Linked DNA regions of Paraflavitalea devenefica. The protein of the gene in region 1 interacts with the protein of each later gene in a pairwise test. Links are inferred from orthologs where the notes say so. Each region holds a gene or a part of one and is shown on either strand. Other genes may lie near its edges.

The links. Proteins that work in one complex are often made in the same cells at the same time.
Region 2: the proteins of HB364_RS12020 (region 1) and mrdA interact in binary tests that used the Escherichia coli proteins (3 or more experiments, as listed by UniProt). The link is inferred for Paraflavitalea devenefica from one-to-one orthologs.

The regions. Positions count from the first base shown.
Region 1 is NZ_JAARML010000002.1:587,775-592,635, forward strand. What follows is about bases 1,109-4,151. They hold HB364_RS12020 (transglycosylase domain-containing protein), read right to left. Parts: upstream 3,816-4,151; coding sequence 1,401-3,815; downstream 1,109-1,400. Other genes in these bases: porW (type IX secretion system periplasmic lipoprotein PorW/SprE), read right to left, coding at 3,961-4,151. Also shown: HB364_RS12015 (hypothetical protein), read left to right, coding at 474-1,031; more of porW, read right to left, coding at 4,152-4,861. UniProt on the Escherichia coli protein: Cell wall formation. Synthesis of cross-linked peptidoglycan from the lipid intermediates.
Region 2 is NZ_JAARML010000001.1:649,486-653,347, reverse strand. The notes cover bases 1-2,954. They hold mrdA (penicillin-binding protein 2), read right to left. Parts: upstream 2,534-2,954; coding sequence 467-2,533; downstream 1-466. Other genes in these bases: HB364_RS02525 (rod shape-determining protein MreD), read right to left, coding at 2,604-2,954; rodA (rod shape-determining protein RodA), read right to left, coding at 1-457. In the rest of the region: more of HB364_RS02525, read right to left, coding at 2,955-3,137; rod shape-determining protein MreC, read right to left, coding at 3,130-3,862. UniProt on the Escherichia coli protein: Catalyzes cross-linking of the peptidoglycan cell wall. Responsible for the determination of the rod shape of the cell. Is probably required for lateral peptidoglycan synthesis and maintenance of the correct diameter during lateral and centripetal growth.

The DNA.
Region 1 (4,861 bases):
AAGGTGCAGTGATGTAAGGTAAATGGCCCGGAAATGGCTGTCGGATTTATATATACGTAGCTGAAAATCAATGCAGCAGGTTGTTGGGGAGGTGGAGGCTGCCATTCGGTTGTCTGAAGCGGGATTTAAGCCGCAGAGTCCCTTGCAGGAGACTCTGCGGGGAAGTAATGAGGTGGGAGACCCTGCGGGGGATATCAAGGTAAGGGGAAGCTTCTCCGCAGTGTCTCCCGCATCGCGTGTTACAACTTCAACGAGTTGACAGGGGACGCTGCGGAAATACCATGATTGCATTCTATTTAGTATTTCCTACTGTTTATCAGGTTTTTCATACATCCCGCTAAATGTGACAATCATTGTTGTCCGGCGTGCGGTTACTTTGCCTGTAAATGATAATAAGCCGTGTTATACGGTGGCTGGGAACAGCCCTTTTATTCATGCCTGTAAGCAGTATACAGGCGCAAACAACTTTATCTATGACAGGTGAGTATTATCTGAGGGGTGTAACGGAAGTGGCCTCGGGGTTTAAGCTGAATGCAGATTCTACTTTTCAATTCTTCTTTTCTTATGGTGCACTGGACCGTTATGGCGCCGGCAACTGGCAGGTTAAAGAGGGCAAGCTGGTCCTGAACAGCCGGCCACAACCGGCGAAGGATTTTGCACTGATCACCAGTAAAGTGGTGCCCGGTACTTACACCACCATCCGCATTATAGAGAACAATGCCATGTTGTTGTCTTACGTCAATGCTAAGGTCAGTCCGGGTCATATGGATAGTGTGCTCACGACAGATAAGAAAGGCGTGATCGCGTTGCCTAAGCAGGCAGTGGATACGATCATGCTGTTATTTGAATTTTGCCCCGAGCGGTATTCTACGTTTTCTGTTGCGGACACTACGCATAATTATTTTGAGTTCCGCTTTGAGCCCTGGTTAATGGAAGTGTTTTTTGCCAATTTCAACCTGTCGGTAGATGAAAAGGGATTGTACGGGAATCATCCGTTGATGGAGGGTGCACAGTTCCGGTATAATAAATAATTCATTGTCAACGTTAGTGAGGTTCTGCCGCAGGGTCCCCTACGGGAGACCCCGCGGTGAAAGAAATAAAAAACTTGTTGCCAACGTTAATCCGAATAATTACTAACCCCCATTTATACACGTTTTATGTGGTTCTATTTTTTAGCTTACCTGGTTGTTGCAGTCGGTTTACTGGTTTTTCAGCTTAGAAGGAAAGGAGCGTAGGGCTTCTTATGCCGCAGAGTCCCCTCCGGGAGACTCTGCGGAATAAAATGCAGAATCCAGCATCCAGCATGGCTGCCGCGCTTTAAAGTTGTTGATGAATAGTAGTCAACGAACATAAAAGATTACGCACCCATTCTGAATGCTGGATCCTGGCTTCTGTATTCTTTAATTTTCTTCCTTGTCTTTCTTTTTACCACCGAAGATGCGCCGGAAGAGGCCATCCTTTTTCTTCTTATCGTCGGATTTTACTTCTTCTTTGGTATCCTTTTTTTCAGGCACCTGGTTCTTGGGTTTGGTGGCTTCTTCCAATACTTTCTGCTCTTCTATCGCCTGCTTTGAATCGGTAGGAATGTTTTGGGTATCCGGTGTGCTCAGGTATTCATCGGCGGTACCATTGCCTACGTTGTCGCCTTCGGCGCCGGGATCGGGTGTGCGGTCAACGAGGCCACCATAATCATATTCCGTACGCATGTTTTCGGGCTGTACAAATTTAGCCTGCCTGTCCAGGGCGAGGGTCTTATCGGCCAGTGCTTTCTGGAAGAAGTATTCCCAGATAGGACGGGCAGCCCGTCCGCCTTCACCCAGGCCATTATCGAGCCGTATAAACCGGTCATCGCAACCGATCCATACGCCGGCCTGCAACTGGGGCGTAAAGCCAAAGAACCAGGCATCGGAGTTATCATTGGTAGTACCGGTCTTGCCACCCATCTCGGCCAAGCCCAGGCGTCCGCGTAAACCGGCCGCTGTACCATAATCGGTAGCGCCCTGCATCATACGGGCCATGGTATAGGCTGTACTCTGACTGATGACCTCTTTACGCTCTGTATCAAAGCGCGCCAGTACATTGCCATTCTTGTCTTCAATACGGGTGATGTAGATGGGCTTGGTACTGAACCCGCCTGAAGGGAACATGGTATATCCCCACATCATTTCAAACAACGACAGATCGCAGCTACCCAGACTGATAGAAGGGTAGGGATCTACTTTGGTGGGTATGTTGATCTGCTTCAGGAACTCGGAAAAACGTTGTGGTGTTGTTTGCTTAATGATATAGGCGGCTACTTCATTGATAGACCAGGCCAATCCGCTGGCCATGGTGCGGGTGCCGGTACGTCCCCTGTTCTTGGCAGGTACGTAACCGGAACCAGGGAAGTATTGTTGCGTGTTCTCACATTGTGTTTCCGGCGTGAAACCATATTCTTCAATAGCCAGTGCATAGAGGAATGGCTTGATGGAAGAACCTACCTGCCTTTTGGTTTTCAGGTTTACGTGGTCATATTTATAGTTCTTGAAATCAATACCACCTACCCAGGCTTTTACCTGTCCGCTCATAGGGTCCATGACCATGAAAGAGGCCTGCATCATTTCGCGGTTGTATTTGATGGAGTCCATGGGCGTCATCACGGTATCTTTCTCGCGTTTGGGATTCCAGGCAAATACTTTCATGGGCGTTTTCTGGTAGAAGGACTTTTTGATCTCGGCATCGCTCAGGCCGTCTTCTTTCAGGTTCTTCCAGCGCTGGCTGCTCTTCATGTAGCCTTCGAGGATGTTTTCATGTCCTTTCCATACCGCATCGGTTTTAACGCCACGCTGGGCGGCCAGGGCCCGTTGTAATACCGGCATGTGTTTGGCCACTGCTTCTTCTGCATATAGCTGCATGCGGGGATTGATGGTGGTATAGATGCGCAAACCATCGGCATAGATATCATATTCCTCGCCATCGGCCTTCGTGTTGTCTTTGGCCCATTTTTTCAGTTCCTCCCGGATCACATCGAGGAAGTAAGGAGAGATGCCATTGTTCTCATCCACTTTCTTATAGTTGAGGCGGATGGGCTCTTTTTTCAGTTTGGCAGCTTCCCCCTCTGTGATGTATTTGTTATCGGCCATCAGGCTTATTACGGTATTGCGGCGGTCGAAAGCGGCTTTGTAGTTGGTCCTTGGGTTGTAGGTACCGGTCGCTTTTTGCATACCCACCAGCACGGCTGCTTCATCAATGGTGAGGCGGTCGGGCTCCTTGGAAAAGAAGGTGCGGGAAGCATTGCGGATGCCATATACGTTATCACTGAAGGAAACGGTATTGAGGTAGAGGGCAATGATCTCCTGCTTGGTAAAGTTGCGCTCCAGCTTGATGGCAATGATGTTTTCCTTGATCTTTTGCAGCATACGCGCCACGGGATTGGTAGCCCGCTCATCAAACATGTTCAGGGCCAACTGCTGGGTGATGGTGCTGGCGCCGCCGGCACTGCCAAAAGAGGTGATGGCCTTGGTAAGGCGGATACCATCTATTCCGGAATGCTCGTAAAAGCGTTTGTCTTCTGTGGCCACCAGGGCATTGATCACATGTTTGGAGATATCATTGTATTTCACATAGCTGCGGTTGCCGCGGTCGCGGTAGTATTTCCCCATGGGCGTGCCATCATCGCCAAATACTTCGGAAGCCAATGTAATGGAGGGGTTTTCCAGTTCGGACAGGGAAGGCATGCCGCCAAATACCCCCCAGTTGATGAGCAGGAGGAATAGTACTACGGTCAGAAAACCATACAGAAATATGCGCCAAAAGATCTTAACAGGACGGGTCATATTAATAATTAACGTTTATGAAGGGTTGTTTTATCAACTGCAAAAACCATACTTAAAGTTGGTTTAAAGCCTGCTCAGATTGCATTGTATCTATAAGTGATTGTTTTTCAATCCTGTTCTGTCTGTCCAGACCTTGATAGGTTTGTTAAAATTTACCCGGGAATAGCTGCTTCAGGAATGCCTTATAGGTATCCATATCTTTTGTATTCTGCAACACGCCGAGGTTGGCTTCGGTAAGGATCACAAAAGAATATTTGGCAACAGGCAGCCAGGGTATCAGATCAGCCGGAGCCGATTGACGGGCCTTTTCCAGGTAGGCGATGGCGGCATCCGCATTTTCAAAGCCGGCAATGGTCATTATCCGCAGGGTATCGGTGAGCGCCTGGTTACCTATCTGTAAAGGCTTGTTGTAATATTTTTCCTTGTTGTACCGGTTAAAGGCATTGCGGGCCTCTGTGATGTATACAGGGTCTACTTTGGTGAGCACAAGGCCTACCATGTGCGGCGCATTGGGATCGTAGAAGAAGGCTGGTTTGCCCGGCGCTACGATCACTTCCCTGGCTTTTACCACGCTGTCCCTGGCCGCCACTACCGGCTGCTGTTGTGCTGTATCGGGCACCGGTTGCCTGGGTATGGCCGTAGGATTGATCACCAGTGCATCACGTTTGATCTTATCCGTAACAATAGGCTGCTTTTGCGCATTGAGGGCGCTATCTTTTTTCACCGCGCTGGGGTTGGTGGTCGTTTCTTTGATGCGTGCCTGCTCTTCTTCTTTTACTACAGGAGGCGCTTCCGTTGGTTTTTGTGCTACCGGCGCTACAGGGCTATCGTCAATGATGGCCATGCTGTCTTCCTTCGGCCGCTCTATTTTCAGTTTGGTGAGGTAGTCTTCAATCTGCTGACGCCTTCCCAATACATCAATGAGGTTTTTGGCTTTGGCAGCCATGGGTGTATTCGGATACATACCAACGATATGCCCAAGGGATGTTTTGGCCGAATCGTCCATGCGCTGGCGGATGAAGTAAACCGACTGTATGTACAGCAAC
Region 2 (3,862 bases), on another replicon or contig:
CGGAAGCAATGAGGTGGGAACGGGGCGTGGAAAAATCGGTCTCCACCCGGGAGAGGTATTTGGCCAGCGCCAGGTTCACAAACACTTTACACAGCTCTGCCGGTTGCAGGTTGAAACCGCCCAGCCGTATGATGGATTCGGTCCCTTTTACTTCAGTGTGAAAAGGGAATACAAGCAATAACAGGAAGATACCCACTGCATACCAGATGTTGGCGGTGGCTGTGAAGAATTTACTATCGGTAAGCAGGATGAAAAGTCCCAGTGTAAGAGAGCCAATGAAAAAGTAAAACTGCTTGCTATAGTTGGTTTTAAAACCAAGGAAGCTCTGGATCACATTATCTCCTTCATGGTACGTAACGGAGAATATGCTCAGCAGGCCAATGGCCACCAGGGCGAGGTAAAGCCAGATGAGTACCCAGTCAACACCTTTTGATATAGCAGGATTTCTTTGGCTCATACCGGTTTATTAAGCAAGGATATTTTTGGTGAATAATCTCGGATCGGGCAGTACCAGTGCATGCCTGGAAGATTTTCCTTCCTTAGACTTCGGGAAAGGAGGACGGGTACGTTCGTGCAGGAACTTCTTGATCATCGAACTGTCCTTATACCGCTTTAACCAACTGCCTGCCCTTGCAGAGTCTTCTATATACTGCAGGTACGGAATATAGGAAGGCAGGAGGCTGGAGTTGGCGATCCTGTCTACTTCTTTTTTCCTTTCAGCAGAGAGGCTGTCTTTTAGATATCTTTCCAGCATAAGACCTGCAATGGGCGCTGCCCAGGTATTACCATAACCACTGTTTTCCACTACTACGGCCAGTGCTATTTTAGGATCTTCCCGCGGAGCGAAACAAACGAATACAGAGTTATCTTCCAGTTTGATCCGCCTGCCCTGGATGACGCGGTATTTTTCGGCTGTACCTGTCTTCCCGCAAATGGTAATGCCGGGAACCTTTGCCCTGGAGGAAGTGCCTTCAATTACTTCCTGCATACCGCTGTGTACCGCTTCGTAAGCGTCGTCTGGTATCTGGGTCAATACTTCGTGTTTGACCTTGAATTTATTGAGGATGGTATCGGCTGCCGCCTGTCCGTCTATTTCGCTTACAAAATGCGGCGTATAGTAGTACCCTTTATTGGCGATGATGCAGATGGCGTTGGCCAACTGGAGGGGCGTTGCCTGCATCATATCCTGTCCGATACCCAGCGTAAGGTTGGTACAGGAATTCCAGGAGCCGCGGTATTCCCTGTTGTAACGCGTTGTATCGGGGATCAGCCCGATGTATTCACTGGCGAGGTCAACGCCGGTGCGTTGTCCCAATCCAAATGCATTCAGGTAATCCCGCCATTTTTCATATCCTTTTTTTACGCCCCTGTAGGCCGGGTTATCTACCGAATTCCTGTACACCTGTACAAAGTAGGAGTTGCAGGAATTGGCAATTGCCAGGCGCAGGTTGGCGGCATGGCCGGGATTACTGTGTGTACAGGCCGGTTTACCATGTCCGCATCCAAAGTACCTGCCTGTGCAGGGATAACCGTAGGATGGTGTGATCACGCCTTCGTCCAGTGCTATAAGTGCGCCGAGGGGCTTAAAGGTGGAGCCCGGCTCATAATATCCCTGTATGGCCCTGTTGAGCAGGGGACCGCCTACATCGAGGGTAAGCTGGCTATAGTTCTTTTGTTTATTGGGACCGGTGAGGCTGTTGGGGTCATAGTTGGGACCGGAAGCCATGGCGAGGATGCCGCCGGTTTTGGGATCTATCGCTACTACGGCGCCTACTTTGTTATTGATGAGCTGTTCGGCCAGTTGCTGCAGGTCCATGTCAATATAGGTGCGCAGGTTGCGTCCTGCAATAGCGGCGGTATCGAACCGGCCGTTTTCGTAGTTGCCAACGAGGCGGTTCCGGTTGTCTTTGATCATGTATTGCACTCCGCGCTGTCCCATCAATATATGTTCATAATAGGCTTCCAGTCCGCTGCGGCCTACATAATCGCCCATCCTGTAAAAACCGCCTGAGCGTTTGATGATGGGGGAGTCTGCTTCCGTAATGTAACCCAGTATATGCGCTGCTGCGTTGAAGGGATATACCCGCACAGGACGTTCCACGAGGGCAAAGCCGGGAAATTTCCAGATGTTCTCATCCAGCCGGGCATGCAGTTCGGGTGTGAGCAGGTCTTCAAAAATGGAGGGCCGGTAAGGGCCATTTTTAAAACGTGCTTCCAGTATTTTCTTTTTGTATTCGGCAGTATCTATTCCCAGAATTTCACAGAGGGCAAAGGTGTCGGTTTGTTTGGATTCATTGGGTGTTACCACCAGGTCGTACATGATGGTATTATTGAGGATAGCCCTGTTCTTACGGTCGAAGATAATACCGCGGTCGGGATATTTTACTTTGGGGAATACCGCATTGTCCATGGCCAACTGCTGGTATTTGCCGGAGATTACCTGCAGATTTAGTAATTGTACCAATATAATGAGGAATATTCCCAGGAAGATGAGCCGGATAATATTACTGCGGGATTGGTTAAATAGAGCCATAGGACAGCGTACATGAATCTTGTATCAATGTACAAATTAAGTGTGAGTGTAATGATTAATTTTTATTGTTTTAAGCAGTGTTGGTCCTGAATTTTTCTTTACGGTAGAAAAGTAGTTCAGTAATGAGTATTAACAATAAACTGATGCCGGTTGTTGCCAATACTTTTCCCAGGAAGTACCAGAAGGAACCAAACTGCAGCCATTCCAAAAATACGAGGTATGCATTGTGTAACAACGTTAAAATAAGGATGTAAGTGGCATAGGGCGCTAATCCCATACTGGTGATGGAGGGCGATTTATAGTTCTGCTCGGCGCCTTCCTGCGGGATGAGGATGTTTACCAGGAAGGGACGCAGGTAGGCAATCAGTACGCAGGGCGCTGCATGCAAACCGGGCGTGCTGGTGAAGAAGTCGAGGGTCATACCAAAGAGAAACCCTACCAGTGTTAAAGTGCCACGGGAAATGCGGAAAGGCAGCCACAGGATGTACAGGAAGTAGATGTAGGGAACAATGAAACGGTGTAATGGCGGTATCTGGAATAGCACATACACCTGGATGAATATGAATAAAGCGAAACGGATTATATTTTTAACAAGATCACTCATTGGTTTTAATGGCTTCCTCCAGTTTTTTTTGCTCTTCTTTTTGCAGGTTTTCTATCACGTTAACATGCTCTATATTATAAAAGTCGGTAGCGGCTTTTAATTTAAGGGTGTAGAAGTTGCTGGATTTGTCGTCCACTATTTCTGCCACAATGCCTATCAGGATGCCCTGTGGGAACCGGCTGGAATACTGGCTGGTTATGATGGAGTCGCCTTTATTTACGGGCATGCTTTTGGGCAGGTTGATCATGGTGAGGTAAGAGGCATTTTTCCCATCCCACAACACCTGGCCGGTTTCACCGCTTTTCTTGAGTTTGGCGCTCAAACGGCTCTGGCTGTGCAGCAGGCTCATGACTACAGCAAAGTTGCTGCTGGTAAAGATGACAGAGCCGGCAACACCGGAAGGGCTGATAACGCCCATATCTTTTTTTACACCCTGGTTCTCACCCCGGTGAATGGTAAAGTAGTTGTTCTGGAAGTTGACGGAGTTGTTGACCACTTTGGCTGCGCGGAACAGGTATTTCCGGGTTTGCCCCAGCGTGTCGCGGAAAAGGGAATCACTGACTACCTGTTTGGTGGTATCGGGTGTTTCGAAGTTCTGGAGCAACTGGTTGCGTAACTGCTCATTTTCCTTTACGAGTGCTTCGTTGGTCTTTTTGAGCTTGAAGTAGTATTCTACGTTGTTATATTTTTCATTGACACGGCCTGTTACCTCACTGGCTACGCCC